Regions from separate parts of the Paenibacillus sp. Lou8.1 genome, predicted to be linked through region 2. Evidence: a T-box and tRNA genes for the amino acid it is inferred to sense, from the RefSeq annotation. Region 2 holds a T-box; the other regions hold tRNA genes.
The links. A T-box is a leader RNA that pairs with one kind of tRNA and senses whether it is charged. The one in region 2 lies ahead of argS (arginine--tRNA ligase), so its partner is inferred to be a tRNA-Arg.
Positions count from the first base shown of each region.

Region 1: it has a tRNA-Arg gene. The T-box ahead of argS (arginine--tRNA ligase) is inferred to sense a tRNA for this amino acid. The anticodon was not compared.
Region 3: it has a tRNA-Arg gene. The T-box ahead of argS (arginine--tRNA ligase) is inferred to sense a tRNA for this amino acid. The anticodon was not compared.
Region 4: it has a tRNA-Arg gene. The T-box ahead of argS (arginine--tRNA ligase) is inferred to sense a tRNA for this amino acid. The anticodon was not compared.

Region 1 is NZ_JANAVN010000022.1:42,039-50,229, forward strand. It holds gene tpiA (triose-phosphate isomerase) at 1-474, opposite strand, end outside; gene NLX78_RS24665 (phosphoglycerate kinase) at 534-1,715, opposite strand; gene gap (type I glyceraldehyde-3-phosphate dehydrogenase) at 1,836-2,846, opposite strand; gene NLX78_RS24675 (sugar-binding transcriptional regulator) at 2,940-3,977, opposite strand; tRNA gene NLX78_RS24680 (tRNA-Arg) at 4,247-4,321, shown strand; gene clpP (ATP-dependent Clp endopeptidase proteolytic subunit ClpP) at 4,532-5,128, shown strand; gene NLX78_RS24690 (PdaC/SigV domain-containing protein) at 5,254-6,357, opposite strand; gene NLX78_RS24695 (SIMPL domain-containing protein) at 6,597-7,358, opposite strand; gene NLX78_RS24700 (HPr family phosphocarrier protein) at 7,631-7,900, opposite strand; gene whiA (DNA-binding protein WhiA) at 8,037-8,191, opposite strand, start outside.
Region 2 is NZ_JANAVN010000001.1:550,880-559,070, forward strand. It holds gene NLX78_RS02655 (cysteine hydrolase family protein) at 1-168, shown strand, start outside; gene NLX78_RS02660 (nicotinate phosphoribosyltransferase) at 291-1,754, shown strand; gene NLX78_RS02665 (MogA/MoaB family molybdenum cofactor biosynthesis protein) at 1,821-2,336, opposite strand; gene NLX78_RS02670 (four-helix bundle copper-binding protein) at 2,599-2,928, shown strand; T-box leader at 3,006-3,263, shown strand; gene argS (arginine--tRNA ligase) at 3,323-5,053, shown strand; gene NLX78_RS02680 (S-layer homology domain-containing protein) at 5,314-6,282, shown strand; gene NLX78_RS02685 (ABC transporter ATP-binding protein) at 6,406-8,191, opposite strand, start outside.
Region 3 is NZ_JANAVN010000005.1:249,121-257,311, forward strand. It holds gene NLX78_RS09360 (GerMN domain-containing protein) at 1-582, shown strand, start outside; gene rph (ribonuclease PH) at 675-1,436, shown strand; gene NLX78_RS09370 (XTP/dITP diphosphatase) at 1,436-2,068, shown strand; gene asnB (asparagine synthase (glutamine-hydrolyzing)) at 2,237-4,081, opposite strand; gene NLX78_RS09380 (hypothetical protein) at 4,245-4,604, shown strand; gene NLX78_RS09385 (magnetosome magnetite crystal formation protein family) at 4,924-5,217, opposite strand; tRNA gene NLX78_RS09390 (tRNA-Arg) at 5,392-5,465, shown strand; gene NLX78_RS09395 (IS4 family transposase) at 5,879-6,697, shown strand; gene NLX78_RS09400 (PhzF family isomerase) at 7,039-7,941, shown strand; gene NLX78_RS09405 (6-phospho-beta-glucosidase) at 8,105-8,191, opposite strand, start outside.
Region 4 is NZ_JANAVN010000005.1:303,262-311,452, forward strand. It holds gene NLX78_RS09585 (hypothetical protein) at 1-878, shown strand, start outside; gene NLX78_RS09590 (exodeoxyribonuclease III) at 966-1,730, opposite strand; tRNA gene NLX78_RS09595 (tRNA-Arg) at 2,134-2,207, opposite strand; gene NLX78_RS09600 (hypothetical protein) at 2,465-3,373, shown strand; gene tig (trigger factor) at 3,517-4,830, shown strand; gene clpP (ATP-dependent Clp endopeptidase proteolytic subunit ClpP) at 5,242-5,832, shown strand; gene clpX (ATP-dependent protease ATP-binding subunit ClpX) at 5,845-7,101, shown strand; gene ispG (flavodoxin-dependent (E)-4-hydroxy-3-methylbut-2-enyl-diphosphate synthase) at 7,212-8,191, shown strand, end outside.

The sequences.
Region 1 (8,191 bases), on a different contig from region 2:
AGCCTGATCCTTAGCCAAACCAGCAAAAGCTGCTACAGTTTGCACTTTTACAACCTCTTTGGTTTGTCCAGCTTCACGGTCTTCCAGCTTTTCGCCTACACACACGATTGGGTTCAGGCCATGACGGAATGCCGCATGAACCTTTTTGTTCACCGTTTCGTCTGTTTCATTAAAATATTCACGACGCTCGGAGTGTCCGATCACAACGTAATCTACGCCCAGATCTTTCAGCATTCCACCGCTAATTTCACCTGTAAATGCACCATCTTCTGCAAAGTGCAGGTTTTGTGCGCCAATTTTAATAGACGTGCCTTTTACTGCTTCAACCAGAGCAGGAAGATTCGTAAATGGTGCGCAAATCACGCTTTCCACTCCTGCAACCTCCGCTTTGCCTTTGATCTCCTCGATGAAAGTTTTAGCTTCTGGTACGGTTTTAAACATCTTCCAGTTACCCGCGATAATCGGTGTTCTCAATGGTTTCAACTCCTAACTATTAGGTGCCCTAAAGCTTTATTCACGCATAGTGCGTTTGATTATTTATCGTTCAGTGCAACAACACCCGGAAGTGCTTTGCCTTCCATAAATTCAAGTGATGCGCCGCCGCCAGTAGAGATGTGATCCATTTTGTCAGCCAAGTGGAATTTTTCAGCCGCAGCCGCAGAATCACCGCCACCAATGATGGTGTATGCTTCAGTAGTTGCGCAAGCTTCCGCTACTTCACGAGTACCACCAGCGAAGGGCTCGATTTCAAATACGCCCATTGGTCCGTTCCATACAACCAGTTTGGAGTTTTTGATCACATCTGCATAGATTTTACGTGTTTTCGGTCCGATATCCACGCCTTCCCAATCTGCAGGAATACCATCGATGTCCACAATGTTAGTATTCGCCGTAGCGCTGAAATCGTCAGAAATGACAATATCCACCGGAAGGTAGAATTTTTTGCCGAGCTTCTTCGCTTTTTCAATAAACCCAAGAGCTACGTCCAGTTTGGATTCATCCAGCAAAGATTGACCCACTTCATGACCTTGAGCTTTAAAAAATGTATAAGCCAAACCGCCGCCAATGATTACGTTATCTGCAATGTTCAGCAGGTTGTCGATCACGTCGATTTTGTCTTTTACTTTGGAACCGCCAATAATAGCTGTAAAAGGACGGTCTGGATTCGACAAAGCTTTACCAATAACAGACAATTCTCTTTCCATCAGTAAGCCAGAAACAGCCGGAAGAATATGAGCGATACCTTCAGTGGAAGCATGAGCACGGTGTGCTGCACCAAATGCATCATTCACGAAAACGTCGGCCAATTCAGCAAATTGCTTCGCCAATTCAGGATCATTCTTTTCTTCTCCTGCATAAAAACGTACATTTTCAAGCAACAGCACGTCGCCGTTTTGCAGTTCAGCCACTTTCGCTTTAACAGCTTCGCCTACCGATTCGTCCACTTTAACTACTGGCTTTTTCAGCAGCTCAGACAAACGTACGCCAACAGGAGTCAGACGCATGGATTCAACAACCTGACCTTTTGGACGTCCAAAGTGACTTGCCAAAATAACTTTTGCACCTTTTTCAATCAGGTAGTTAATGGTTGGCAAGGTTTCACGAATACGCTTGTCATCCGTAATTTTACCGTCCTCAACCGGAACGTTAAAATCTACACGAACAAACACCCGTTTTCCATTCAGTTCTATATCACGTACGCTCTTTTTGTTCATCTCCATATTCCTCCGCACCCTTATAATTTTACGAATCAGGAATTTAAGGCACATTTGATATATAAAGAGCGGAAACAATAACCTGTTTCCGCTCTATGATGTTGCTCAATAAGACTGTTCTTATTTAGCCAGTTTAGCGAAGTATTCCAACGTGCGGATCAATTGTGCAGTGTAGGACATTTCATTGTCATACCAAGCTACAGTTTTCACCAGCTGTTTGTCGCCAACAGTCAGAACTTTAGTTTGAGTTGCATCAAACAAAGAACCGAAAGTGAGACCTTTGATGTCAGAAGAAACGATTTGATCTTCAGTGTATCCATAAGTTTCAGGATCGGAAGCTTCTTTCATCGCTGCGTTGATTTCTTCAGCAGTTACGTTTTTCTCCAGAACTGTTACCAGCTCAGTCAGGGAACCTGTAGGTACTGGAACACGTTGAGCCGCGCCATCCAGTTTACCTTTCAACTCAGGGATAACCAAACCGATTGCTTTAGCAGCACCAGTTGTGTTAGGAATGATGTTTTCAGCTGCTGCACGAGCACGACGGAAGTCACCTTTAGCATGTGGAGCATCCAAAGTGTTTTGGTCGCCAGTGTAAGCATGAATTGTAGTCATCAAACCTTCAACGATACCAAATTTATCTTGCAGTGTTTTAGCCATAGGAGCCAGGCAGTTAGTTGTGCAAGAAGCACCGGAGATTACAGTTTCAGTTCCATCCAGAATTTCATGGTTTACGTTGTAAACGACAGTTTTCATGTCGCCAGTAGCTGGAGCGGAGATAACAACTTTTTTAGCGCCGCCTTTCAAATGTTTCTCAGCAGCTTCTTTTGTTGTGAAGAAACCTGTGCATTCCAGAACGATGTCTACACCCAGGTCTCCCCAAGGCAGTTCTTCAGGGTTGCGGTTAGCCAAAACTTTAACTTCTTTACCATTTACTTTGAAGAAGCCGTCATGTACTTCTACTTGTCCTTGGAAATTACCTTGTGTTGTATCATATTTCAACAAATGTGCCAACATTTTGGAATCTGTCAAGTCATTGATTGCTACTACTTCAATACCTTCCACGTTTTGAATCCGGCGGAAAGCAAGGCGTCCAATACGTCCGAAACCGTTAATACCAACTTTAACTGTCATGAGTGAGTTCCTCCCAAAGTTCGTTTAGTTTAGTTTTATATATTCAAGACAGACCCGAAAGCCCGTCAAGACAACACCATTCATAAATCCATCTTAACCATTTAAATAATGACTTACAATCTCGGCAGCAGCGCCTTCGTCGGTGACTAGAATGTCTTCTTGTCCGAAACGCAGTACCGCATGAATAGCGGCCGCCTTGCTCTTGCCTCCAGCTACACCTAGAACCGTATCGGTACGCCTGATGTCCTCTAATCGAAGTCCAAGCGTCAGCATTCTGTGAACAACGACGCCATCTTCGTTAAAGTAATAACCAAACGATTCGGCAACGGCCCCCTCACTGCTGATCTGGGCAAAGGTTTCGGGATCAAGTTTACGTCTATGTGCCATCGCTATGGCGTTGCCTATCCCGTGAATGATGATACGACTCTCGCGAATCAGGTTCAATATATCCTGAATGTTCGTATCTTCAAGCAAGGAGTTGTAAGCATGATTGCTGAGCAAATCCGGTACATGGAGCAGACGGTATTGAGCGCCTACCTTGCGAGCCATTGTGGAAGCAATTGTGTTGGCCTGCATTTCCATGCTTTCTCCCAAACCCCCGCGTGCCGGTACAAACCACCCACCCTTAAGTGGGCCATTAGAAGGTAGTGCCAGTTGTTCCGCCACGTCGGCAATCGTCGTGCCACCTGTTACAGCGACCACATCCTCGTCGTCCATAACACTCAGCAACGCTTTTGCTCCAGCGCGCCCCAGCTCCTGCTTTGTTAACGGAGAAGCATCCGAATCCCCTGGAACGACAACCACCTTCCTCAAACCATAGGCTTGACGAATCTGGTCCTCCAATTGGGACAGGCCGAACAAGTTGTTCGCAATCGGCTCCAGCTGTTCCAGCAGATCCAGTCCTGCTTTGCTCACCTTCATGCCTACACTCTCAATCTCAATTAGCCCTTGAGCTTTAAGAAGATCGGTTTCGGCGCGCAACACGCGCTCAGTCATGTTCAGTGAAGCTGCCAGTGTTCTGCGTCCAACAACATCGGACAGCATAATCTGATGCAGGATCGTGTACCTTTTTTTCAAAACATCCATGAGGTCGGGCAGAAGCTGCTTCTGTATTTCTAATATCTTTCGCATGCTTTCCACTCCCGCACACTTCTAAGTTCTGTCTCTAATGCTCTATCTCTAACTGGTCTTAAAACGTCCCGGGATAACTTTTTAAGTCCCACGTATATCTTAACCAATATTTGCTCCACATGCAAGTCTATCTGAACCTATATTTCTCAACCATTTGCCTGAATATGCGCATTTAATAAAAGCTTGCAATTCACTGCTGTATATCATATAATCATCTTTGTTTCCAATTAGCTGTTTAATTAGTTAGTTGTTTGCATTGATTGAACTATGCGCCCGTGGTCCAACGGATATGACGTAGGCCTCCGGAGCCTGAGATCGAGGTTCGATTCCTCGCGGGCGCGCCATTTTAAATGAACGCATAAATGCTTCTACATAATGTTTTAACCAATAAGAGCGCTGAGGGCTCTTTTTTTTAATCATTAGTTTGACTTTCTTTGACTTTTTGTTTGAAATTGTTTATCATGTGGTTAATACGGTAACAGTTTATAAATAAGGGACGTGTAATCGGCATGTCCACCAAATCCACTAACGATATTTAAGGGAGGTTTTTTGACGTGAGCTATGTTCCTATGGTAGTAGAACAAAGTAACCGCGGCGAACGCGCCTATGACATTTATTCCAGACTGTTGAAGGATCGCATTATTTTGTTAGGCTCGGACGTCAATGACGTTGTAGCCAACTCTATTATTGCGCAAATGCTGTTTTTGGCTGCCGAAGATCCTGAAAAAGATATTCACTTGTATATTAACAGTCCTGGCGGTTCCATTACAGCTGGTATGGCCATTTTCGATACGATGCAATACATTAAACCTGACGTATCTACGATTTGCGTAGGTATGGCGGCTTCTATGGGCGCATTCTTGCTGAATGCAGGCGCCAAAGGTAAACGTTTCGCTTTGCCAAACAGTGAAATTATGATTCACCAACCACTGGGTGGTGCACAAGGCCAGGCAACGGATATTGAAATCCGTGCACGCCGCATTCTGAAAATGCGTGACAAATTGAACCGCATTCTCGCAGATCGCACAGGCCAACCACTGGAGCGCATTGAAAAAGACACAGACCGTGACTACTTCATGTCCGCTGATGATGCCAAGGAATACGGTATTATTGATAAAGTGCTAACTAGCTCCTCTCCAGAAGGTGTATAAGAGAAGAAATTCGCCTCTCGATAGCTGGTAAATGAAAAAGCTGCCCCGGATGTTCTTATCCGGTAGGCAGCTTTTTTTGCTTTATTGTTTTTTAGGTTATAGACAATTGGAATTGTTTACTCCTACTATTCATGCTGTCCCGCAAAAGGCTTTCCGCCTTGAGGCAGCAGTTGACCGAACGAGTAGGTAAACTCCGGAATTCCATACGCGTATGGCGCATAATCATACAAATCAAACACAATTGTTACTCCACTGCTCGTCACATAAAAATTCTGATCTGCCGCCAGCTCTTTAAATTTGCCGAATCCTTCGCCAGCCTGAAGCGCATCGATTTTTTTCTTCAAATCAGCATTGAGGAACTTTTTGTAGTTCGGATTTGCCTTCAAAACGTCAGACAATTGCAGCAGTTTACCATCAACGAGCGAGAACGTATATCCTTTACGTGCCGTCATGCCATGTGCGCCACCCGTATACGAGTAATCCTGCATAATCACACTCAGAATACCATTTTTGTTATAGGCAATCGCAAAATCATTTCCGAACTCATACGGTCTTTCTGTTGTAGCCTCTCCCTCAGCCATCATCTTTTTACCTGCTGCCAATATACCCTCTGCTTGCTTTTTAAGCACATTGTTAATGGCCTGTTGAGCCTCAGGATTCAGTTGGCTGCCGCTGATTTGCGGATATTTAATCTTGTAGGACACCTTCGCATTACTCGAAGCTGGAAGTGTTTGAGACGCAATGGTGATCGGATTTAGCTGGCTTTTACTCAGCGTTACTGTTTTCTGAGCAGCATTCCATTGAGCATCTATGCCTAGATAGTCTTTCAGCAGACTCATAGGAATGTATAGCTTCCCAGCGATCTGTTTGGCATCCATGCTACGTGTATTGATTCCATTGACGTTGACGTAGGCATCCGAGGAAGAAGCCATAATGTAAAGTTTATTGTACCCGCTACCTACGGTATATGTTGCTGTTTTCGCCTCATAGCTTACTGGAATCCCCAGGCTGTCACGCAGTGCGGCCACCGGAATCATTGTACTCCCGTTCACTTGAACACCTTTAGCGGGCAACGTTTTACCATTCCATTGGATGGTGATTCCTGGTTGCTGTGTTGTCGCTTGTTTGGTCGATGCTGCCTGGATATAGGAAACGGGAACAGCTGCGACTCCTGCTAAAATCCCTGCTGCCAGCAGTGCTGAACCCCATTTTTTCGCATACTTACTCATATTAAGTATTCCTCCTGTTATTGATCTGTATTGTCTATGTGTGATAACTACTTTTCTTATTATATATATACCCTATTGTATGTAGTTTACAATCTGTACACTCTCCGATTTCAATATGTACACCTAATAACCCTTAGCTATGACAGACTCATTACAAAAAGGTTTCGATATACAAAAAGAGCCAGCAAGCCAGCCTACGCATGATGCAGGCCGCTTGTGGCTTCGTTTGATGATCTGTATTAGTTCATTTCGTACTGAGCCGACACCTGAACTTTCACTGTTACTTGTCCCGATTGGATCTCTGTCCCGCCACCTGCTACGTCCAAGAGCGATTTTGACATGGCATTTTCACGTTGTGTAAAGACTTGTGCTTCTCCGCCATCTACCGTCACACTCACAAGGGCACCTAACCCGCGTTTGGCTGCTTTAGCTACAGCACTGGCTTTAGATTGTGCGCTTCCCAATGCCTTAGTAATGGCTTCCTCTTCATAAGTCGAAGGATCTTCCACGGAAAAACGTACATTATCTACGTTATTGGCTCCAGACTTGGTCGCCTCATCCAATAACTGACCAATTTTATCCAAATCTCGGTATTTGACGGAAAGTGTATGGTTGGCAGTGTAGCCTTTGAGCTTCTGCCCTTCTTTTTCGTTATAGGTGTAGTTAGGCTGTACATAAAATTGGCTGGTCTGAATGTCATCTGCGCTGATGCTCCACTTTTCTTTCAGCAGTTGTGTAACCTTGTTCAATTTTGTAGCATTGGCTTTTTGAGCAGCGGCTGCCGTATTCCCTTCCGATTGTACACCGATAGAGAGATAAGCAATATCGGGCTTCGCCAGTACTTCCCCGCTTCCAGTCACATTAATTACACCGTTTACCGTCGAAGCTGTTGACGCAGCATAAGCACGATCTGCCCCTGTCCATAATCCTCCTGCTACTCCCCCTGCCATTAATGCTCCTGCGAGAACTGCCGTGGCTACTGTTTTTGTCCAAAGTCTCATTGAATTCAACCTCTTTCTTGTAAATGTTTGTACCTTCCAGACGGAAATGACGGAAAAAGGTTGCAGCCAAGCATACATATTTCCGAAACAGAGCATGACCATGGAAATTTTAATTATTTATAACTTGAACTTAATACGGTCTCTATATTCAACAAATCCACACATAGACAGTTAACGGAGGAGCGTTCGAAGACTTTTTTCTGGATACAAAAAAAAGCCCCAAAGGGGCTTTTCACTAAGAGCATACACCATATTACAAAGCAAATCTTTGTTTATTGATTTTCCAGCTCTACCTTGCTAACCAGACTTACTAAAGCGTTTACAGCCTGTTCGGCGTCCGCACCTTCAGCACTAATATTGATTTCAGTACCTGTACTGATCGCAAGACTCATAATACCCATGATACTCTTGGCATTAACTTTTTTGTCTTCTTTTTCCACAAAAATCTCGGATGAATATTTATTCGCTTCCTGTACGAACAACGCAGCAGGTCTGGCGTGCAGTCCTGTTTTCAAGCGTACGACTACCGGATGTTTTGACATGTCAGCTTACCCCCTCATCAAATAAATCTGGACACTACTTACTCCATTTTATTTATCACATTATAACATTAACCCGGGACAGACACTAGAAAAAAAACTAAAAAAACCGGGGCTAAAGGCCCCATGGACACTCTTTTTACGGAATCAGGCCATTTTCGCCCCTAATTTTGTCAGCCATCTCATCAATTTTGCGAAGCCGATGATTTACACCCGATTTACTCACGACCCCTTTGAGCATTTCCCCGACTTCTTTCAAATTCAAATCGGGATGAGCGAGCCGAATTTCTGCCA
Region 2 (8,191 bases):
CATACGGCTGTAGATGCTTATAACAAAGGTTTTGCTATTACTGTATACAAGGACGCTGTGGCGAGCTTTAATCAAGCTGGACATGATTGGGCTTTGGGTCATTTTGAAGGAAGTCTTGGAGCCGCGGTACGGTCGGCTGAGGATACGGTTTTACGCCAGAAGAAGTAAAATAACTTAACGATTGTGCACCAATGTCCGATAACAAAATGGAGCCGGATATTGCTGAATCTGGGCAGATGAGGCGGTACGCTGCACCACAAACCTGGGGACAGTCAGAGAGGATGATTACGATGCAGTCAACGAGCCTCGCATTACATACAGATAAATATCAGATTAATATGATGTACGCCCATTGGGTGAACGGAAGTCATCAGCGTAAAGCTGTGTTCGAGGCGTATTTCCGTAAACTCCCTTTTGGTAATGGATACGCCGTGTTCGCTGGTCTGGAACGTATTGTGAATTATATTGCAAATTTGCGGTTTACAGAAGATGACATTCGCTACCTGTCTGAACAGGAGGAGAAATACGATCCCATGTTCATGGAGGCGCTTCGCCAGTTTAAGTTTGGTGGAACGGTCCATTCGATGAAAGAAGGAGCACTTGTTTTTCCAAACGAGCCTTTGGTACGTGTTGAAGGAACGATTATGGAAACGCAGCTTGTCGAGACGGCATTGTTGAATTTTATGAACTATCAGACACTCATTGCGACAAAGGCGTCGCGCATCAAGCAGGTGGCAAGTGACGATACACTGCTCGAATTTGGGACACGGCGTGCGCAGGAAGCAGATGCGGCGATTTGGGGAGCACGGGCAGCTTATGTGGCAGGTTTTGACGCGACTTCTAATATGCTGGCAGGCGAGCATTTTGGAATCCCGACGAAGGGGACACATGCCCATTCATGGGTGCAGACCTTTATGACGGAGCAGGAGGCGTTTGACGTGTATGCGAAGGTTTTACCGGACCAGGTTACACTGTTGGTAGACACCTTTGACACGCTGGAAAGCGGTGTTCCTCATGCGATTCGGACAGCAAAAATGCTGGAGAGTCAGGGCAAGCGTATGAATGCAATCCGTCTGGATAGCGGTGACTTGGCTTATCTATCCATTCAGGCGCGGGAAATGCTCGATGCTGAAGGCTTAGATTACGTACAAATTGTAGCTTCCAATGATTTGGACGAAAATACGATTTTTAACCTGAAAGCCCAAGGGGCACGTATTGATGTATGGGGTGTAGGAACACAGCTTATTACCGCTTCAGATCAACCTTCGCTTGGCGGGGTGTACAAGCTGGTTGAGCGTGAAGTGGATGGCGAAATGTTGCCGACGATTAAGATCTCGGGTAACCCAGAAAAAGTATCCACACCAGGCAAGAAGGATGTATATCGCATTGTGGATAAGAAGAAAGGGAGAGCTGTAGCCGATTATATTTCTTTCCCGGATGAAGAGCGTCCGCGTAATGGTAAGCGCCTGAAGCTGTTTAACCCTTTACATCCGTATATGAAGAAGTATGTAGAAAATTATGAAGCCGTGCCAATGCTTGAGCCTATTTTTTTAAATGGACAGAAGGTATATGAGCTTCCTGAGCTGGATGAAATTCGTGCCTACCATACTTCACAGTTGAAATTGTTTTGGCCAGAATATTTGCGGAAGCTGAACCCTGAAATTTATCGTGTAAATCTGAGCGAGAAGGTATGGGAGCTGAAGCAAAAGCTGATCGACAGCTATATGCAGCCCGAAGTTGAAGAAAAAGAATAGTTGGAAGAGGCACCTCATGAATGTATGGGGTGCCTTTTTGTGTCGCGGCATGTAGGAAATAGGAGCTTATTTATAAATTTCTCTCATCACATGTCGTAGCTCAGGGACAATAATGCGTTCCATTGCCAAACGAACGGCTCCGCGTGAGCCAGGCATAGAAAATACAGCTGTCCGACCCACAGTACCAGCTACAGCCCGGCTTAATATAGCTGCTGAACCAATGTCCTCAGCAAAGCTTAAATAACGGAAGATTTCCCCAAAGCCAGGTAGTTCCTTATCCAGTAGAGAGGAGACGGCTTCATATGTAGTATCACGTGGAGAAATACCGGTACCGCCTGTCAAAAGTACAGCCTCGATGTCATTCTGTGCCGCTGCTTCGGATACTAACTGCTGAATACCTTCGTAGTCATCCTTGACGATGACATATCGAACAACCTTATATCCATTGGTTTCTAGTAGATCCATGAGCAGTTGTCCCCCGGTATCTGTTTCCACGGTACGTGTGTCCGAGACAGTCACGACCATGCAATTAACCTGTTGCGGGGATTCCTGTCGATGCTCATCTACGGAAGACATATTCATTAAAATGTTCACTCCTTGATCGATGGTTAGACATACACTTTTTACAATAGAGCAATGACTGAGTGTATGCAAGTCAGAAACAGGGGCTAAAAATCCATGTGATTAATATACTTGCACTTACATACTGGAATATAGTACACTTCCTTACATAAGTCGGGATTGTTTAGTTTTTATTTTATTGTAAGCGCGCACATCAAATGATTAAACTCAAGGATCAGCGGGTAATAGTACAGCAGGGTCAACAACTGGGAGGTAATGTAATATGAATCATTCATACCAACAATGCGTGGATGCTTGCCTGGAATGTATGAACGCTTGCAATGTATGTTACGTAGCGAGTTTGAAGGAATATGATTTAGCTATGCTGCGTGAATGTATTCGAGTGAGTAGGGAATGTGCAGAAATATGCGGATTTGCTGCTCAAATGCTGCAGCGCGGAACGGATTTTGCCGAGCAAATCTGTGAGCTGTGCGCCAAGGCCTGTGAGGTATGTGCTGCTGAATGCAGCAAGCATTCCCATGATCATTGCAAACATTGTGCAGAAGCCTGCCGTCGTTGCGTTCAGGCATGCCGCCAATTGGTGGCAGTGTAATTACATATATGGAACTAGTGCCTGAAGAGGAAATAAAAGGTTGCTTTCTACTGAATAGGTTTGTATAATAATTGGAATTAACGTCATGGAACGGGAGAGTAGCAGCGGAGCCGTATATTACAGCGAGCCGGAAGAGGTGGAAGCCGGTATGAGGTCCGATGTGAAGCGCACCCGGGAGATGGTTGATCCAACGAGCAGAATTTCTAGTAGATCAGCCCGGCAGACACCGTTATTAGTCATTGGAGTGAAATCGCGATTTGTGTAAGTTAGCTTTAGCTGCACAACCGATTTACGAAGAGTGGTACCGCGGGGATATTGAAGTTCTCGTCTCTTGAATTATTTCAAGAGGCGGGAGCTTTTTTTGTTAGATTCTATAAAAAGAAGGAGAGAGATCATGTTAGTGAGTATTGCTGCTCAAGCGATATTGGCCCATACGGGCTTGGAGGAAAAAGAAATTTTATCTTTATTCGAGGTGCCTCCGCAGCCTGAATGGGGAGATGTAGCGTTTCCCTGTTTTGTGCTGGCTAAAAAGTTTCGAAAGTCTCCACAGCACATTGCAATGGAATTAGCGGAGCTAGTGAGCCATGAAGAAGGTTTAACTGCTTCAGCATCGGGTGCCTACGTAAATATAACATTGGATCGATCGGTTCATATTCCGCTTCTGCTTGCTGAATTGAGCAAAGCTGATTTCCTCAGGCCCAATATCGGACACGGACAGCGGGTGGTCATTGATATGTCTTCGCCCAATATTGCCAAACCGTTTGGTATTGGTCATCTTCGCTCTACTGTTATTGGTGCTGCCTTGTATCGCATACTTGGTGAAACCGGATATGTCCCAATTAGTGTGAATCATCTTGGAGATTGGGGAACACAGTTTGGTAAGCAAATTGCGGCCTATAAAAGATGGGGAAATGAGGAGCAGCTACAACATGATCCGATTGGTGAATCACTGAAACTGTATGTGCGTTTTCATCAGGAGGCCGAGCATGATCCAACTTTGGAAGATGAAGGCCGCGAGTGGTTCCGACGTTTGGAGCATGGGGATGCTGAGGCTCAACAACTATGGGAGTTTTTTGTTGAAGTCAGTCTGGGTGAATTTGATCGTATGTACCAGCGCCTGAACATTACATTTGACCATGTGCTGGGAGAAAGTTTTTACAATGATAAGATGCAGGCAGTTGTTGCTCAATTAAGAGCAAAGGGATTGCTGGAGGAAAGTGATGGCGCGCTCGTAGTTCGTCTGGAAGACGAGGAACTGCCGCCATGTCTTATTCTAAAAAAGGATGGGACTACCATTTATCCGACACGTGATCTGGCAACAGCGATTTATCGTCATGAAGTGATGAAGGCTGATCGGCTTCTGTACGTCGTTGGTGGGGAACAGAAGCTGCATTTCCAGCAGGTGTTTGCGGTGCTGAAACATGCAGGAGAGGCATGGGCGGAGCAGTGTGAGCATGTGCCGTTTGGATTAATGCGGTTTGCGGGTAAGAAAATGTCTACAAGACGTGGAAAAGTTGTCAAACTGGAAGAGGTGCTGGATGAAGCTATAGCCCGTGCTCAAGCCATCATTACTCAGAAGAATCCCGATTTGCAGGAACAACAGGCAGTAGCAGAGGACGTTGGTATTGGGGCGATTATTTTTGGTGACTTAAAAAACAACCGGCTGAATGAAGTGGATTTTTCGTTGGAGGAGGCGCTGACCTTTGAAGGTGAGACCGGGCCTTATGTGCAGTATACTCATGCGCGCATACGCAGCCTTCTGGAGAAAGCTCATGCTCGCGCCGATGTTGATGTTACTACTAATTCTAGCGACAACGCCCTTGTCCAAGATAGCCATTCTCGTGATTTGAATGACATATCGGATGAAATGTTTGGTGACGCAGGTTGGGCGCTGCTTAAGCAGTTGGATCGTTATCACGGACAACTGATACGTGCGGCTCGCCAACTGGAGCCTTCGGTTATTGCGAGATTTGCACTGGATACGGCCCAGGCGTTCAACCGTTTTTACGCCAAGGAAAGGATTGTCGATGGTGGACGCTGGCGTATTCAATTGGCGGAACAAACTGCGGATATTCTGGCATGCGCGCTGCAACTTCTTGGTCTGAAAGCACCGAATCGGATGTAAGCAAAGCGAACAAAGGGGAGCGAGGTTTGCCGGCGGGATACTGCTACCCAGATCCGGTTCTTCCAAGGGGATACTGTAAAAGGTAATCTGTCACAGGCACTTTTGAGGATGTATAAAGATAGTGAGCAGAAAAGAGTTAGACGGGTTACACTAATCGCAGCTATTGCACTGTTTTGCAACCAATTTGTGCATATTTGAAACATTTGATGCTTTTATTGCGTCGGAAGTATAGAAGCAAAGTAAACATGGAGGTGTATCTCATGAAAAAAAATAAAAGCGTGGCAGTTGCCCTGCTTGTCGTCTGCTCATTGGCTGTGGCTACGTCGGCTTCTGCTTTTCGTGATATAAAGGGAGCTGAACAGGAGAAGATCGTAAACTCACTTCAGGATAAAGGAATTATCCAAGGAATAACCAAGGATAAATTTGCACCGGATCAAACGCTCACCTATGCACAAGGAGTACATTTGGTTGTTCGTGCGATGGATCTTCAGGTAATGCCTGATTTCACAACGGGTTCCTTTGCAAACATTCCGGCTTCCGCATGGTATGCTCAGTCCTATCGGATTGCGGCCCAACACCAAATTCCTTTGTCACCAGATATTGATCCAAGCACCCGTATGACAAGAGAACAATTTGCGAATATTCTGTATAAAGCAGTGAGTGCAACGGGTGAATATCCAACTGTCCGTATGTTAGTTAATGTAGCGGATGGCAAAAAATTAGATCAGGAATCAAACGCAGCAGTTCAATTCCTGCTGTTGACCAAAATTGCAAAATTGGACGAACAGAGCAACTTTAACCCGGATCGTAAAGTAACGCGGATGGAGGCAGCAGAAATGGTCTATAACGCATCCGAATTTGTACAAAGTCATAAAACGGTTGAAGCTACTCCTGAAAATCCGGCTGAGCCTGTAGATCCGGTTCAACAAAATAATATTAGTATGAGCATAGAGAAGACAAATGACCAGCAGAACAAAGTGACAATCACCCGTCTGCAGGCACCTAATCCAGGTTACGGCATTGAAGTGGATCACATCGACTACGTAGATGATACGAATGCAGTAATTTACTACAAGCTGACTAGTCCAAAGCCAGGGGAAATGAATATTCAGGTCATTACGGATACCCACACAAGTACGTTGGTAGACAGCAAGTATAAGGTTACGCTCAAAGCAGTAGATGGAACAGTGTTTCCACCCACAGGAACAGGCACGTCTGTAGCTAAATAAAATTGCAAGCCATATGTCTTATATAAAAATAAACCAGCGAGCCTCCAATGTGTAGGAGAGGCTCGCTGGTTTTTTCATGCCAAATGTTCATCGTTAGCCCTAAGCAATTGGGCTATTCAAGCTTTAAATGCTGACTTTGCCAGTAAGCAAGTCATCTTGCGCAGGAGGCGTAGCAGAGATTGGATCTGATTCTGTTGCAACTGTTCCCGACTGGAGCTGATACATTTGGAAGTAACGCCCGCCTTGGGCCATAAGTTCATCATGGCTACCCCGTTCAACAATTTCTCCCCGATGCAGCACCAAAATTTGGTCCGCACTGCGAATGGTGGACAAACGGTGAGCAATGATAAAGGTCGTACGTCCCTTCTTGAGCACCTCAAGAGCGGATTGGATGAGCGCTTCCGTTTCGGTGTCAATATTGGCAGTAGCTTCATCCAGAATTAAAATTGCGGGATCAAAGGCTAGTGCACGAGCGAAGGAAATAAGCTGGCGTTGCCCGGCTGATAAGGTGCTGCCTTTTTCAATAACAGGCTCATCGAATCCTTGCGGCAAATGGGCCAGCAATTTGTCGGCTCCAACGTCATGCAGCGCTTTATTCACCTGTTCTCTCGTGATTCGGCTGTCTTCGAGACTGACATTAGAGGCTACCGTACCTGTAAACAAATATGGATCTTGAAGAACAATACCCATATGATGGCGAAGCCATTGCTTAGGGATGTCTTTGACAGACGTTCCGTCAATGGTGATCGTTCCTTTTTGCGGATCATAGAACCGGAATAGCAGGTTGATAATCGAACTTTTGCCTGATCCGGTATGTCCGACAAGGGCAACTGTTTGCCCGGGCTGTGCTGTAAAGGAAATATGTTTAAGTACATCATCCTTTTTGTAGGCAAAGGAAACGTCGTTAAACTCTACCTGGCCTTTGTAGCGCGGCATCGTGCCGTCCGTCACCGGCTCTCCAGTTTCGTCCATCAACTCAAATACGCGTCCTGAGGATACGATGGAAGTATCCAGTACGGCGAGTTGGTTGACCATACCCGTCATAGGTTGGAACAGTCGACCCAGCACATCGACGAAGGCATACAATACGCCTAGTGAAACAGCACTACCTGTAGTTCCGAGCGCCTCAGATCCGAAATACCACAACACGACGGCAAAGGCGAGATTTCTCAACACGTTGACTAAATTGTGCGAAGTGAAAGCGTTCAAATTCAGCATTTTATTCTGATGCTTCATATAGTCATCATTCAGTTCTTCAAACTCTTGCTGCGTTTGTTTCTGGTGGCGGAACACGCGAATAATGGACATCCCTTGAATCGATTCATTGATAATCGCATTAATTTCACTGAGTCTGGACCGAATGATCGTATTATAGCGGGTGGCGACCTTGCGATACAATACAATCCACAAGATCAGTAACGGTACAATAAACAGAGAGATAAGACCCAGTCTGAAGTCCAGCAAAAAGAGTGCAACATATACTCCTGCCATTGTCACAATCCCTGAAGTGAAATTGGAGAGCACAGCCACAAACAAATCTTTGACTGCCTCAGTGTCATTCGTAACACGGGATACGACTTTGCCTGCAGGCAAGTTATCAAAAAAGTAAACTGGCAGCCGCTGGATGTGAGCGTAGAGATCAAGCCGAAGCTTTTGTATGACCTTGTTCGCCGAGGATTGCAGCCAGTATGTTTTGCCGAATTCAGCAAAAATGGAAATAACCAGGAAGAAGCAATACCAGCCAATCAGCTGAAAGATACCGGGCATTTCCGGTTTGTAAAAGCTATACAGTTCATCAGCTGTCAGAGCCTTAGCTTCATAGCGAAAGGTGTCGGAGCCGCGTATCACAGTCAGCGTTCCGTTCGTAAAGGAGCGGTTACCGTCCGCCACTTGAACCGAGCCATCAACA
Region 3 (8,191 bases), on a different contig from region 2:
ACCGACCGTCCCGATATTGAGAGCGTACAGATCTGGGTGGAGGGCAAAAAACTGAACGAAATGCCTGTTGGCGGCACACCGCTGGATCATCCATTGACGCGTGCAGTAGGTATTAATTTGGAAATTGGTCATGGCGTGACACCCCTGGATTCCAGTCCAGTCACTGTGTATTTCTCTTCCTCTTCTCCTGCTGGAGTTCAATACTATGTACCTGTAACACGGTTGGTTAGCCCTGAGAAAGATCGTGTCCAGTCAGCACTGCATCAATTGATTCAAGGGCCGCAGACCAAAGATGGGTTACAAGAAGTGATGACAGGGGAGACGGCGCTGAAATCGGTAGAACGCTCCAAAGACAACGTAATTACGGTATCTCTTTCAGATGATATGTTTGCTAAAGGAGAAGCTGTGCCTGCTGAATTTTTGGAATCGGTTGTGCTGACAGCGGCAGACAATTCAGATGATGCGGTCAAAACAAAAATTCGGATTGAACTGAATGGTGAAAAAAGCGTAATTGGACAAAATAATCAAAATTATGGAGAGCCTGTAGCCAAGCCGCAACATATTAACGAAATCCCTCTTTAAGGGCGAGAATCGTCCTTGGGGTGCTTTTGCCTGCACACTTTGGTAAAATAAACATATAAGAACAGGTTGCATACGACGTAGGAGGAAAAAGCATGAGTAGATCTAACGGACGAAACGGTGATGAGCTGCGCCCGATGAAATTGACAGCAGGAGTAAATAAATACGCGGAAGGCTCTGTTTTTATAGAGGTTGGCGAGACGAAAGTCATTTGCACGGCTACTGTAGAAGAACGCGTACCCCCCTTTATGAAGGGACAAGGAAAGGGCTGGGTGACCGCAGAGTATTCCATGCTTCCGCGTGCGACTCATAGCCGTAATCAGCGTGAAGCTGCGCGTGGCAAGCTGACAGGCCGCACCATGGAAATTCAGCGTCTGATTGGAAGAGCGTTGCGTTCGGTGGTCAATTTGCAGGCGCTTGGTGAACGGACGATTACGTTGGATTGTGACGTCATTCAGGCGGACGGCGGAACACGCACAACCTCAATTACCGGTTCTTTCGTAGCGTTGGCGATTGCGGTCAATAAAATTGCCACCCAGCACAAGTTGCCTGTTTTTCCAATTACCGATTTCCTGGCTTCCGTCAGCGTAGGGGTTGTTGGTGAAAAAGCGTTGCTGGATCTGAACTATGAAGAGGATTCCAAGGCCAAAGTAGACATGAATCTTGTTATGACTGGCAGCGGAAAATATGTTGAGCTGCAAGGTACAGGTGAAGAAAGCCCATTTGACCGTAACGAATTGGATCAACTGCTTAGCTTGGGCGAACAAGGGATTCTGCAAATGATTGAGCGCCAAAAAGAAGTGCTTGGACCGATTGCTGATAAGATCGGTGCTGGACGTACAGGAGCTGGCGCCTAATGCGGCTGGATGGCCCGATCGTCATTGTCGCTACGAAAAATAAAGGAAAGGTGCGGGAATTTGCGCATGCTTTTGCGCCGTTCGGCAAGGAAGTCAGAAGCATGTACGATTATCCCGACATTCCTGATGTCGTTGAAGATGGCAAAACCTTTGCCGAAAATGCACTGAAAAAAGCTAAAGCGGTTGGAGATGTGCTCGGATTGCCCGTACTGGCCGATGATTCCGGCCTCTGCGTGGACTTGCTGGACGGTGCACCGGGGGTATACTCTGCCCGTTATGCTGGAGAAGGTGCCAGCGATCACGAAAACAATATTAAGCTGCTCGACGTTCTAGAATCGAAGCAGCTGGGTGATGATACGGGACAGCCTTTGCTAAGCCCGGCTCAATTCGTCTGTACCTTGATTCTATATAATCCGCAGACTGGCGAGACGTTGGAATCGACAGGCTCTGTGGAGGGCTGGATTACTACTGAAACCGCCGGTAGCGGCGGATTTGGGTATGATCCGCTGTTTTATTTGCCAGAGTTTGAAAAGACAATGGCCGAGCTAACGTTAGAACAAAAGCAGGCTATCAGTCACCGAGGGATAGCTCTGCGTGATTTGGCAACAAAGTTGGGTAATCCACAGGCATAGCATTGGTAACAGGGGCGAAATCATCCCCCATTCACATAACGAAAAACAGGCTATCCGTCAGTCATAAGCTGCGGATAGCCTTTTTGGTACTTTCTGTTCCCCATATAGTACACAGCGAAAAATTGCGCTGCCGCTTAGAAGCTCTATTGCTTCAGCATTCAGCGTAGCTTATCGAATAGCTACCTTGTAAGTGCGCAACCAGTTATCCACTTGAGCCAAATAGGCGAACAACTGGGGACCCGACATCAGCTGACCAAACCAAGGCAGATTGGTGGATGCCTCCGGTGAGGCGGCAATATCACGTACCTTTTGCGCATCGATCAGCTTGAGCAGTGGGGAAGAGGAGTCATCCAGTAGCTGCAGCGCCTGCTTTTTCACAGCCTCAAGATAGGAAGGGTTATGCGTTTTGGGATATGGGCTTTTTTTGCGATACAGCACATCATCCGGCAATACACCCTCCAGCGCCTTGCGCAAAATACCTTTTTCACGTCCGCCTGTCATCTTGATACTCCACGGAATGTTCCATACATATTGTACCAAACGATGATCGCAATACGGCACCCGCACTTCCAGTCCGGCTCCCATACTCATCCGATCCTTGCGATCCAGTAGAGTAGGCATAAAGCGGGTGATGTTCAAATAGGACATGACGCGCATTTGCGCAGCTTTTCCTGTTTCCCCCGGTAGCTTCGGGACCTCTCCTACCGCTTCTGAGTAGCGATCGTTCAAATACTCCAGCGGCTTGATCCAGTCCCGTACCTCAGGAGACAACAGACTGGCTCTCATATCGGGTGCAACTGCCCACGGGAATGTCCCCGAATTCAGCATATCCTCCCGGTGGAACCAAGGATATCCGCCAAAAACTTCATCCGCAGCCTCGCCGGAAATAGCGACCGTAGCTCCTTTTTTAATCTCCCGGCAAAAGAGATACAGCGACGAATCGACGTCCGCCATTCCGGGTAAATCCCGCGTTAGCGTGGAGTTGTTCAGAGCTGCTACGACTTCTGGCGTATCGAATTCAATCCAGTGATGATTTGTCCCTAATTCATCCACCATCCGCTGAATCCAGGGAGCATCGGCTCCGGGTTGAAACGCATGGGCTTTAAAATGCTTGTCGTTATCCACATAATCGACCGAATACGTATGAACTTGTCCCTGCCCGGTACGTTTGTAATAATCGACAGCTAATGCGGATAGAGCGCTTGAATCCAGCCCGCCAGACAATAAGGTGCACACGGGAACATCCGAAATGAGCTGCCGCTCCACCGTATCCAGCAACAGCTCTCTTACCTTAAGTGCCGTTTCTTCGGTATTATCCTCATGCGCAATGCTTTCCAGTGTCCAGTAGGCTTGGATGCGCACGCCGTCGCGGCTGTAGGTTAACGTATGCCCGGGGCGTAGCTCCTTCATAGACGAATAGACGCCGTGTCCGGGGGTACGTGCAGGCCCGATGATAAAAATTTCGGCCAATCCCTCGGCGTCCACTGCTGCCTCTACCGCTGGATGCTGGAGCAGTGCTTTGGGTTCTGAGCCAAATACGAATACTTCTTCGGTTTGGCTATAAAATAGCGGCTTTACTCCCAGCCGATCTCGTGCCAGAAATACCTGCTCCCGCTCGCTATCCCAGACCGCAAACGCAAAAATGCCGTTTAACCGATCCACACATTCAGGGCCCCATTCGATATAGGATTCGAGCAGCACCTCCGTGTCGCATTGTGTACGGAAAAAATGCCCGCGCTGTTGCAGCTCTTTTTTCAGCTCAGGCGCGTTATATATTTCCCCGTTATATACAATCGTATAAGTGATATCCTCCAGCTGCCGGATCATGGGCTGAGCGCCATTTTCCGGGTCCATAACGCTCAATCTTCGGTGTCCGAAGGCACACGGGTTGGATATCCAGGTACCCGCAGCATCCGGTCCGCGATCGGAGAGCGTTTGTGTCATATTCAGCAGCAGCTCAGATTGATGCATTAAGTCTCCGTTCCACTGTATGAAACCTGTAATTCCGCACATGTCTGTTCATCCTCTCTTTGTCGTGTTCATCCAGTGTTGGAATGAATCAAAAACTAAATCCCCAGTTCATCAGTATATATGCCGAAAAGAAGCATAAAATGTCTGTCCGTTCCGAAAACTACAGATGGGGCAACCCGTCTACTCGCAAGGAAGGAGGGAGACCATGTACTACATCAAGGATGCCAAAATACGCCGCTTCACTGAACTTGACGGAGTGCGCTGCGCTGAGGTAGAGGTGCGGCCCGGTGCCGCAGATGACCCGGAACTGTTGGTCTATATTACGGCCAAGGATCAGACGGATGGTCAGCATGACTATGACATGATACGGATCATCCGCAATGACGCCGATCTGGAGCTGGATTGGTACGACAATAATCTGCATTCGGCATTTGAGGAAGTGACAGACAAGGCTTTTACCGACTCTACACACATTACTGCTGGTGAGGAGCGAGAGAAGTTTAAAAAAGAATTGCTCTCCTATGGGCAGCTCAGCACAGAGTTCGCCAAGGAGTTCGGAGCATGAGGATATGGTGTGCTATGCCTCGGCTTTTGTTGATTTGGGCCCCGGCGCCATCGCCGGATCAGCGTGAAAGGAGGGGGAAATCATAGACGGCAAAGCGAATTATAAGAAAAACAAAGGCAGCAGTTATATTCATAACAATGAGTTCGCGGAAGAAGTGCTGGAGAAAAACGTAAGACATGAAGTACGGAGAAGTCCTAAACGCTTTGGGAATAAATAAGCATCCATTGAACCCAATAGCAACAGCAACTCATCAAAAATGACCCTAAAGAAGCCTCCGTATCCCGCCAAATTAGCGGTATGTAGGAGGCTTCTTTTTGAACTAAGCCGCTTCACGCAGCGTCATAATCCCTTTGTAGATGTTATAAACAAAAACTCCGAGATAGACCACTACGAATAGCAGTACAAAACCGATCACTGAACCTGCATGATTCGCGGTAATAATAAAATACACTAGCGGAATTGCCGCAATAATGGGGAAAATATGCGATAAAATAGCTTTTTTTGCATGTCCCTGAACATATTCGTCCCGTACTGCAATCCACACAATGACAGGCACTAGAAAAGGTGCGAAGAAAATGCTGAAATAACAAAGTGACGACAAAAGACCTCTCACAGATTAACCCCTCCTTTATGCATGGTTCTTTGTACATAATACCCCGTTAGCGTCCAAATGATTCCTTTTGCAGCCCACTTCCCTACATCATGAAAAAATGCTTTTGACAGTTGCTCGAAATGTGATATAATAATCAATGCGCTGAATACATAAGGTTTTATTGATCAGCATCTTGTCCCAGTAGCTCAGCTGGATAGAGCAACGGCCTTCTAAGCCGTCGGTCGGGGGTTCGAATCCCTCCTGGGACGTCGAAGCGTTCAGATATGTAAAGTTTGAACGAAATTAAAAATGCTTCAAATCCTTGATATATAAGGGTTTGGGGCGTTTTTTCTTTTATTGGGGTTACGATAGAAAACGTTAGAAAAAGGTGTGATCAATACACCTGTTTACTCAAATTATACACACGATTTTTACACGCTATATAAATGTTCAAAAATGTCTGTTGTTTTGAATCCTGTTCACGTAGCTCTTTCATAAGGTGGGCATATGTAGAGGTAGTGATATCTAATGAGGCGTGACCAAGCCGCTCCGAAACATACAGTAAACTAATACCTTTATATAGTAGCACGCCTGTTGAATAACCACAAAATGGTAGAAAAAAGATCGTCTTTTCTGTAGAATCGTTGGTACCATCCAAACGAATCCGAAAGAAGACGATCTCATGAAAAATTCTATCACGATTACATCTATCCTTGAATCTATGCTGACTCCTGAAGAAGTTCAAAGGGTTGTGAAGTTAATAGGCCCAAAAGAATTATTACTCATCGATTCAACCACGATGACGGTGGGAAAAACGCGTTTGCCTTGGGCTCCTTATCACGGGGAGCGTGCAGGTATTAAACTTCAAGTCGCTTTACGAGCAGAAAATGGGCAACCCCTTCAGGTGGTCGAAACGCTGGGCTCCAAGCATGATGGCCCCATGAGTGAAGCGTTGGCTCAACCGGACTACATTTTGGTGATGGACCGTGCTTATGGGAAACTGGAGCGTCTGGATCACTTCAAAACCCATGGACAATCGTTTGTCATTCGGCTTCGCGACAACGTCCATTTGGAAAAGCCTCATGCGCTACGTCGCCTTACGAAGCCAGATTCATCCGTCATTCGGGATATCACTTGCCAGTTGGGAACCCCTCAGTGTCGTTCCAGACAACGTCATCGTGTGGTGATGTTTCGGGATTTTGAAGGTCGGGAAATTCGGGTGGTTACCGATTTAATGCAGGTGACCGCAGAACAAATCGCACAGATCTATAAGGCTCGATGGCAGATTGAAGTCTTCTTTCGTTGGATCAAGCAACATTTGAATATTCCAACGCTGTTTGGTACGACTGAAAATGCGGTCTATGGGCAATTATTCTGTGCTCTAATCGTCTATGTCCTGCTCAATTGGCTATTTGTTGCTGCTCAGACTTCATGGCCCCAACATGCCGTTCTTTCCTTTGCGCGATTTTCTCGTCTATTTCTGTTCAAAACTACCTGTTGAATGGCTGATTCAGATTCGGCGCGTTCTTCTTCAGTGCACCTCTTGTTTCATGAATTGAGTTACTTATTTTGGTTATTCAACAGGCGTGGCAGAATCTAAAAGTATCTATAATCATAAAAGATTTATTCCGCTTTTAGATAAGGATTGAGAAGACCATTTCAGCTAACTGCGGCTTTAGTTTAATAACAATCTTCCATAAAAGAGCGCGATTCTATAATAAGGATCAGTTCGTTTTCATTAAAGGGCCATATTATATCTTTTAATTTAAGTGAAACTGCCTAAAAAGTATGTTAATATCAGATTTAACAGACAGACAAACTAGTATTTATAGAGGCGAAATTATGAAAAAATATAGAATATATCAAGTAGACTCATTTACAAAAAATAGATTTCATGGTAACCCTGCTGGAGTTGTTCCAAATGCAAATGGACTTACAGATGAGCAGATGCAGAGAATTGCAAGAGAATTAAATAATTCGGAAACTGCATTTATTTTTGAAACAGATTCTTCAAATTATGATGTTGAAGTAAGATTTTTTACTCCAACAACAGAGGTTCCAATTTGTGGTCATGCAACAGTAGCAGCACATTATATTTATGCAATTGAGAGAAAAGCTGAAACTGGAAGAATTATTCAAAAAACAAAAGCAGGTATATTGCCTGTTGATGTTATAAAGTATGAAGATGACTATTCTATTGTAATGACACAGGGAGAACCTTCTATATCAGAGCCTTTAAATGATGAAATAAGAAGTCAGATTGCAAATGCGTTAGGTATTTCTTGTAAAGATATTTGCATGGAATATCCAGTTGCAATATCTTCAACAGGTCATTCTAAGGTAATGGTTCCGATTTACTCCAATGAAATACTACATAGTTTAAAACCTGATTTGCAGAAGCTTACAGAAATCAGCAAGCATATTGGATGTAATGGATATTATGTTTTTACATTAAATCCACAAGAGGATATATTGGTTCACGGAAGAATGTTTGCTCCTGCAATTGGAATAGCTGAAGACCCGGTGACAGGAAATGCAAACGGACCGCTTGGAGCCTATTTGGTACACTATAACATTTTGCAAAATGAGAATGAGCAGTCTTTTGATTTTGATATTTTACAAGGTGAGGCAATCAAAAGAGAGGGAACAATGCATGTTCATGTGAAAAAGGAACAGGGAAAACCCGTATTAGTTCAAATTACGGGGAAAGCGGTTATTGCTTTTTCAACGGAGATCATACTTTAAAAAAGTCTAACAAATTTATCAATAAGCTTAATGACGGATTGTCAAGCCAAGTACAAACCCAATAACACCAACGTCCCAGCAAGTACTCCTGGGACGTATAGCAAAAAGCTTCCTACATGTAGGAAGCTTTTTTTGTGTTCCAGCAGGATAATTGATTCTAGCTTTATACCGTCGCCTTCTCCTTATGAGCAAAGAATTGAGGTAGATGCTCTTTGTGTGCTTCTAGCAATTCATCCAGTACGGTTTGAGC
Region 4 (8,191 bases), on a different contig from region 2:
TCGGTGAGGGGATATACCCAACCTTCTTTTATTATGAAGCCAGAGAATTCGAGGTACAGGAGGATGACTGCGGGGGCAAGCTCGTAAACATACATTCCTTCGAACGTAAGGATACCCCATATTTTCTAGAGGGACCGACCCGGGCTATGAAAGTGGTTGGCGACATTGTAAATGGGCAGGAGCTATATCGGCAAATCAGGCAGAGTGGGCTTTACGACAGGAAGCTGGGCATGTATAAGGTGAACGAAAGTCTGGCGGGGCAGCCGTTTGAACTCGGTCGTTCCAGAGCTTTTACGCCGGATTGGCTGGAAAATGAATCTATATTTATGCATATGGAATTTAAATATTTACTTGAATGCTTAAGAGCGGGTCTATACACTGAATTTTTTTCAGACATTAAAAAAGCGTTTCCGCCTTTTATGGACCCAGAGGTCTACGGAAGAAGCACGCTGGAGAATAGCTCCTTCATTGCTAGTATTGCTAATCCTGATGCAAGTTTGCATGGAACGGGATATATTGCGAGGCTGAGCGGATCTACGGCAGAATTTATTCATATGTGGTTATGGATGATGACGGGCGGACAGCCGTTTGGCTATGATCATAGGGGACTATCCTTGAGGCTGGAGCCCAAGCTGCCAGGCTGGCTGTTCACAGCTACAGGTGAGCTATCTTTCTGTTTTCTCGGAAGCTGCCAGGTGACTTATTTTAATACGGATCGTAAGGATACTTATGCACCGGAATGCAGAGTGACCCAATATGTACTGCATTACGTCAGTGGCGAAAAGAAGACGATATGCCAGGCTGTATTAGATCAAAAAGAAGCGCAAGATGTGAGAGATCGGTTGATTTCCCGTATCGAGGTATATTTGGGGACATAGCTCCATTAATTAAAGCCGTCATGCTGCCATAACAGAGCATAACGGCTTTTTAAGATTTCATAAATCCTTGTGTCAGGGCAGGGGGACCTATGCTGAAATATCTTGTAAATCCAATATCACAGGGCAGTGGTCACTGCCTGTAATATGACAATCAATGCTCGCATCCATCAAAAGCGGACGAAGTCTCTCCGAGACGAGGAAGTAATCAATCCGCCAGCCGATATTCCTTTCTCTCACCTTTGGCATGTAGGACCACCAGGAATAAACATCCGTCCGGTCAGGATAAAAGGATCTGAAGGTATCTATAAATCCGGCGTCTAGCAGCTGTGACATGCGTTCCCGTTCCTCAGGCGTGAATCCGGCATTTCCGTAGTTAGCTTTGGCATTTTTGAGGTCGATCTCCTGATGAGCTACGTTCAAGTCTCCACAAACGATGACAGGCTTCAAAGCATCCAGTTGTTGCAGGTAGCTGCGAAAACGGTCTTCCCATTCCAGTCTGTAGGGTAGTCGGGATAAGTCCCGTTTGGTATTCGGAGTGTACACATTGACGAGATAAAATTTTTCGAATTCCAGAGTAATGGTTCGGCCCTCTGGTTCTTCGTTTTCCTCAAGTCCATAATGCACAGAGAGCGGCTTGATTTTGGTGAAAATAGCCGTGCCGGAATATCCTTTTTTCTCAGCGTAATTCCAGTATTGTGTGTATTCCTCCATGTTCTCCATGAGGATTTGACCTTCTTGAAGCTTCGTTTCCTGTACGCAAAAAATATCGGCATTTGTTTCTTTTAGATAAGTATAAAACCCTTTGGTCACACAGGCTCTTAAGCCGTTTACATTCCAAGATATTAATTTCATTTGATTAATCTCCTTGCTAATCACGCGGTAAGCGATGTGATTTGTATATCCTTTGTTGACATAAGCTTATAAATGTCTTCTATCTGGACTTCATAGGTTTTTCATTAAAATGGTCCTGAAATGGTGCAACATGATAGATGATAGCAATTTCTGCCCTTTTTTGAAAGAGTAGAGACTTGAAACCAGCGCCTAAAGTAGTGATGGGCAGACTAATCTTTCTACATTATTTATAATGAAAAAGGCTCCCTTGCGGAAGCTATTTTTGGTGTAATTTATCAAGAGAGATACTCTCCCTATGGTCGGCTGCGAAGTATAGGCTAACGATACCGATGACCCGACGTTCCCCCGTGGTTTATCTCATGAGAACAAAAAAAGCCTCCATTATGGAGGCTTCTTGTTATGACGTCCCAGGAGGGATTCGAACCCCCGACCGACGGCTTAGAAGGCCGTTGCTCTATCCAGCTGAGCTACTGGGACATAAAATTCAAGCGAATATTAATATATCATATGGATAAAAGAAATTCAAGTCTTATTTTGCATATATCGCTTATTTAGGCTTTATACAGCATAAATTCTGAGTAGACGTAGTTTTTTTTGCCTTATAAAAGGGTATGTTAGAATACAGGTGAATATGTGTAAGACGAGTGGTTGGACTTCGGCTACTGTTTCTCATATAATCTACAAATACTTGAGCTTGCGAAGGAGAGGGGGTGCCTTGAATAAAGGACTCCAAGGTGACGACAAAAGAAAATAATATTGTATTGTTTCCGAAGACACTGGACTATTATCAAATTCAACTTACTGTGATGCTTGAAAACGAACGTTACGGAGAGGCGATGGCGATGCTGCGTTTTTTAATGCAGTGTCAGGGACAGGAGCAGAAGCAATACGATGAATGGAACGCTTTATTACAATGGCTGGAGGCTGCATTTCCACAGTACGCTGACAACGGGGCGGTAACGGACGCTGTGGAAGAAGAAGTCAGTGAAGTAGAGTTAGCTCGCCGTCATGCACGCTTTAAGCAGGAGCAGGATGCAGGCTACGGCAACAAGCTGTTGCGGATGGCTATGGATGAACCCTTATCCGAACAGACGATTTTAGCGTTGGAGCAGTTGTCCTATCTGGAACTGCCAGAAATCGACGATGCCTTGCTTCGCTGGATTACGGAACGGGAAATCCATCCTTTACTTCAATTCCGTGTTCTACAGACAATGCGACGACGCGGAATGGAAGGGACGATAGAAATCAGACGGGGTGATGAACAAGCGGAAATCGACATTGAAACGGTTCCGTTACAGCCAGGTGATTTTCCAGAATCGATTATGCGTATTTTGGAACGGGTGGCCGATCAGACTGAGGTGCACGAGCCTACACTATTCTATTTTGCACAGGAGTTGTGGTCACAGTTTGTGATGGCAGTATACGGTACAAAAGATTATAGATCAATGTTGGTGGAAGAGGACGGAATGCCGGATATTTGGGCTGCAGCACTCCATCAGACGGTTTCGGAAAGTTTGAACGGAAATAAAAATGAGGAAGAAACCCGTGCTATATATGGTATTACAGATGCGCTGCGCTTCCGTTTTGAGCAGGCGTATCGGTCGATGCGACTATTCGTAGCGGCGGGAATGAACACTCCTTAATGACCGGAAACGTTTACCTGTGAAGCATTCAAAGGGCTGCTCTTGAAAAAGACAGTAATGTTAGATATACTATAGTGGTTATTTTGTGTGCGTTGATTGTAATGAAAACTAAGTGAAGATTTTGTTGGAGGGGAAAGCATAAAATGAAAGCAACTTGGGAGAAAATAGAGAAGAACCTTGGGGTTCTTGAAGTTGAGGTTGACGCGGATCGTGTAGCCGCTGCACTCGACAAAGCTTTTAATAAAGTGGCAAAACAAGTAAGTGTACCAGGATTCCGTAAAGGTAAAGTACCACGTCCTATCTTTGAAAAACGCTATGGTATTGAAAGTCTGTACCAGGATGCAATTGACATCCTGTTGCCAGAAGCTTACAGCCAAGCTGTAGAGCAAACAGACATCTTCCCGGTTGACAGCCCTGACGTTGAAATTGATCAATTTGCTAAAGGCGAATCTTTCAAATTCAAAGCAAAGGTTACTGTTAAACCTGAAGTGACTTTGGGCGATTACAAAGGCGTAGAAGTGCCTGTAAGCAAACTCGAAGTAAGCGACGAAGAACTGGCTCAAGAACTGGAGCGCCTGCAACAACGTCATGCTGAATTGGTTGTCGTTGATGAAGATGCTGCTCAATCCGGTGATACAGCTATTATTGACTTCGACGGTTCCGTGGATGGTGTACCATTCGAAGGCGGACAAGCTGAGAAGTATTCTTTGGAACTGGGCTCTAACACATTTATCCCTGGTTTTGAAGAGCAAGTGGTTGGTTTGCACACTGGTGATTCCAAGGACGTTGAAGTAACGTTCCCTGAGAACTACCATTCTGCTGACCTCGCTGGCAAACAAGCGGTATTCAAAGTGAAAGTTCACGAACTGAAACGCAAAGTTCTTCCTGAACTGGACGATGAATTTGCTAAAGATGTAAGCGAATTTGACACACTGGCTGAATTCAAGGAAGACTTGAAAAAGCAATTGTTGGATCGTAAGGAAAACGAAGCTAAAGCAGCCCGCGAGGGTGCTGTAGTGGAGAAAGTTGCTGAGAATGCAACAATCGACATTCCTGAAGCAATGGTGAAGAGCGAAGTGCAAAACATGGTTCGCGATTTCGACAACCGTTTGCGTAGCCAAGGTATGAACCTTGAAATGTTCCTCGGATTCTCTGGTCAAAGCAAGGAAGACCTGGAAGAGCAAATGAAAGCTGATGCTGAGAAGCGCGTACGTAACAACCTCGTGCTGGAGCAAGTGGCTAAAGCAGAAAACATCGAAGTTTCCGAAGCGGAAATTGATGAAGAACTGAAAAACATGGCTGAAGCTTACAAACGTTCAGTTGAGGAAATCCGCAGCATTCTGGAAGGTAACGGCTCGTTCGCTAACCTGAAAGAAGAAATTTCACTGCGCAAAACGATTGCTTTGTTGGTGGAAAACAGCAAAGAAGTAGAAGCGCCAGTTGAAGCTACTGAATAATTCAGACGATAAAATATACGGAGTATGCTGTAACAAGCTGCAACGTAGCAATTAGATAGGGATAAGGCACGTAGTGAAAGTTACGTGCCTTATTTTTACCTTTGGTAACCCAAATTTTAGTCGTTTATGGAAAGTGCTGTGAGTCGTGTTTTTTTGTTTTACATAAGTCACTACCGTATATTTGCACATACATACGAAACATGGTTAAATATGAGAAGGTCTCGGCAGAGTGTACTTTAAACAGCCCGCACTGCATATATGAGCGCATGCAAATATGACACGAGACTCTGAACATGTTAAAATATTTTGTAAGGTGTTCACGTTTCATGCTTGCTGCTTCCGTTTTAATGGGACATAAGGAAGCGGATGAATACAGGTGTTCATTTTAATAAAGAAAAGAGGTTGGTCGTGATGAGTCTCGTCCCTATGGTTGTGGAACAAACGAATCGAGGAGAACGATCTTACGATATTTACTCGCGGTTGCTTAAGGATCGTATTATTTTCCTAAGTGGCCCGATTGATGACGATGTCGCCAATCTCGTCATTGCACAGTTATTGTTCCTTTCTGCGGAAGATCCAGAGAAGGATATTAATTTGTACATTAACTCGCCAGGCGGTTCTGTAACTGCGGGCATGGGTATATATGATACAATGCAATTCATTAAGCCGGACGTATCGACGATCTGTGTAGGCATGGCTGCAAGTATGGGTTCGTTGCTGCTCACAGCGGGTGCGCCAGGCAAGAGATACGCGCTTACCAACAGTGAAGTCATGATCCATCAGCCGCTCGGTGGCATTCAAGGGCAAGCCTCCGATATGCTGATTCATGCGGACTGGATTATCAAAACACGTGCTAAGCTGAATCAAATCTATGTAGAGCGTACGGGTCAGCCCCTCGAAAAAATCGAACGTGATACTGACCGGGATTTCTTCATGGAAGCGGAAGAGGCAAAAGCATACGGTATCATTGACCAGGTGCTGTCTAAACCGATTAATCTGTAAAGGGGTGGCTCTATGTTTAAATTTAATGATGAAAAAGGACAATTGAAATGTTCTTTCTGCGGTAAATCTCAGGATCAGGTTCGCAAGCTTGTTGCTGGACCGGGCGTATATATATGTGACGAATGCATTGAGTTGTGCACGGAGATTGTAGAAGAGGAATTGGGTCATGAAGAAGAAGTAGATCTGAAAGACATTCCGAAACCAATGCAAATCCGTGACATTCTGGACCAATATGTCATTGGTCAGGATCAAGCGAAAAAATCGTTGTCTGTAGCGGTATATAATCACTACAAACGTATTAATACTCAAAACAAAATTGATGATGTGGAACTGCAAAAAAGTAACATTTTGATGCTTGGACCTACTGGTTCGGGTAAAACGTTGCTTGCGCAAACCATGGCTAAAATTTTGAACGTTCCTTTTGCTATCGCAGATGCCACTTCCCTTACGGAAGCAGGTTATGTGGGTGAAGACGTTGAAAATATTTTGTTGAAACTGATTCAAGCTGCCGATTATGATGTGGAAAAAGCCGAACGCGGCATTATCTACATTGACGAAATTGATAAAGTAGCCCGCAAATCCGAAAACCCGTCCATTACGCGTGACGTATCGGGTGAAGGTGTACAGCAGGCGTTGCTTAAGATTTTGGAAGGCACAGTTGCTTCTGTACCTCCGCAAGGCGGTCGCAAGCATCCACATCAAGAGTTCATTCAAATTGACACCACGAATATCCTGTTCATTTGCGGTGGTGCCTTTGATGGTCTGGAGCAAATGATCAAACGCCGTATCGGTAAAAAGGTTATCGGCTTCAACGCTACTAGCGAACAAAAAGATCTGAAACCAGGCGAATATACTTCAATGGTATTGCCTGAGGATCTTTTGAAATTCGGTCTGATTCCGGAATTTGTAGGACGCTTGCCAGTAATTTCTACGCTGGAGCCGCTTGATGAGAACACATTGGTTCGTATTCTGTCCGAACCGAAAAATGCGTTAACCAAGCAATACCAGAAGCTGCTTGAACTGGATAATGTGCAACTAGAGTTTAAGCAAGATGCTCTGGAAGCTATTGCTCGCGAAGCGATCAAGCGTAACACGGGTGCCCGTGGCCTTCGTGCGATCATCGAAGGTATTATGCTGGACGTAATGTATGAGGTTCCTTCCCGTGAGGATGTGACTACTTGCGTCATCAATGAGCAGGTTGTAAAAGACAAAATTGCACCGGAACTCGGTGGTACAGATAAGGATAAAAAACAAGAAGAGAGCGCCTAAGGATTGATACTTCGCGATCTCTAAAACATGAGAAGCCGGATCTCCACTTCACTAAACCTGTATGAGGTTTTAAGGGGTGGAGGTTTGGCGTTAATGGGAGAGAAAAGTACATGTTCTTAAGACAAGACACACGTCCCGTTAAAGTCGGGAATCTGACGATTGGCGGCAGCAATGAAGTCATCATCCAAAGTATGTGTACAACCAAAACAGCAGATGTAGAAGCAACTGTAGCCGAGATTCTTCGCTTGGAAGAAGCTGGATGTCAACTGGTGCGGGTTACCGTCAACAATGAGGAAGCTGCCGCAGCCATTAAGGAAATAAAAAAACGGATTCATATTCCGTTGGTTGCAGATATTCACTTTAATCACAAGCTGGCTCTACTGGCAATTGAAAATGGAATTGATAAGGTTCGCATTAATCCAGGTAACATTGGACGACGTGAAAAAGTGGAAGCTGTCGTGAAGGCATGTAAGGAAAAAGGGATTCCGATTCGGATTGGTGTGAACGCCGGATCATTGGAACAGCATTTACTGGATAAGTATGGATACCCTACGCCAGAAGCGATGGTAGAAAGCGCACTGTATCATATCGGGATACTGGAAGAACTTGATTTCCATGACATTATTGTGTCACTGAAAGCGTCTGACGTTCCTATGGCGATTGCAGCTTATACGAAGGCCGCTGAAATTATTAAGTACCCGCTCCATCTGGGTATTACCGAAGCGGGTACACTCTTTACTGGTACGGTTAAAAGTGCGGCAGGTATGGGCGCTTTGCTGGCCTCAGGCATCGGCTCTACAATGCGTATTTCGCTCAGTGCTGATCCGGTGGAAGAAGTGAAGGTAGCACGTGAGTTGCTCAAGACATTTGGATTGATTACAAACGCAGCTACACTGATTTCTTGTCCGACTTGTGGACGTCTGGATATAGATCTGTTCTCTATTGCCAACGAGGTGGAGGACTACATTGCGAAACTCAAGGTACCGATTAAAGTATCAGTACTGGGTTGTGCAGTAAATGGCCCGGGTGAAGCGAAGGAAGCTGATATCGGAATTGCTGGGGCACGCGGTGAAGGCCTTTTGTTCCGTTA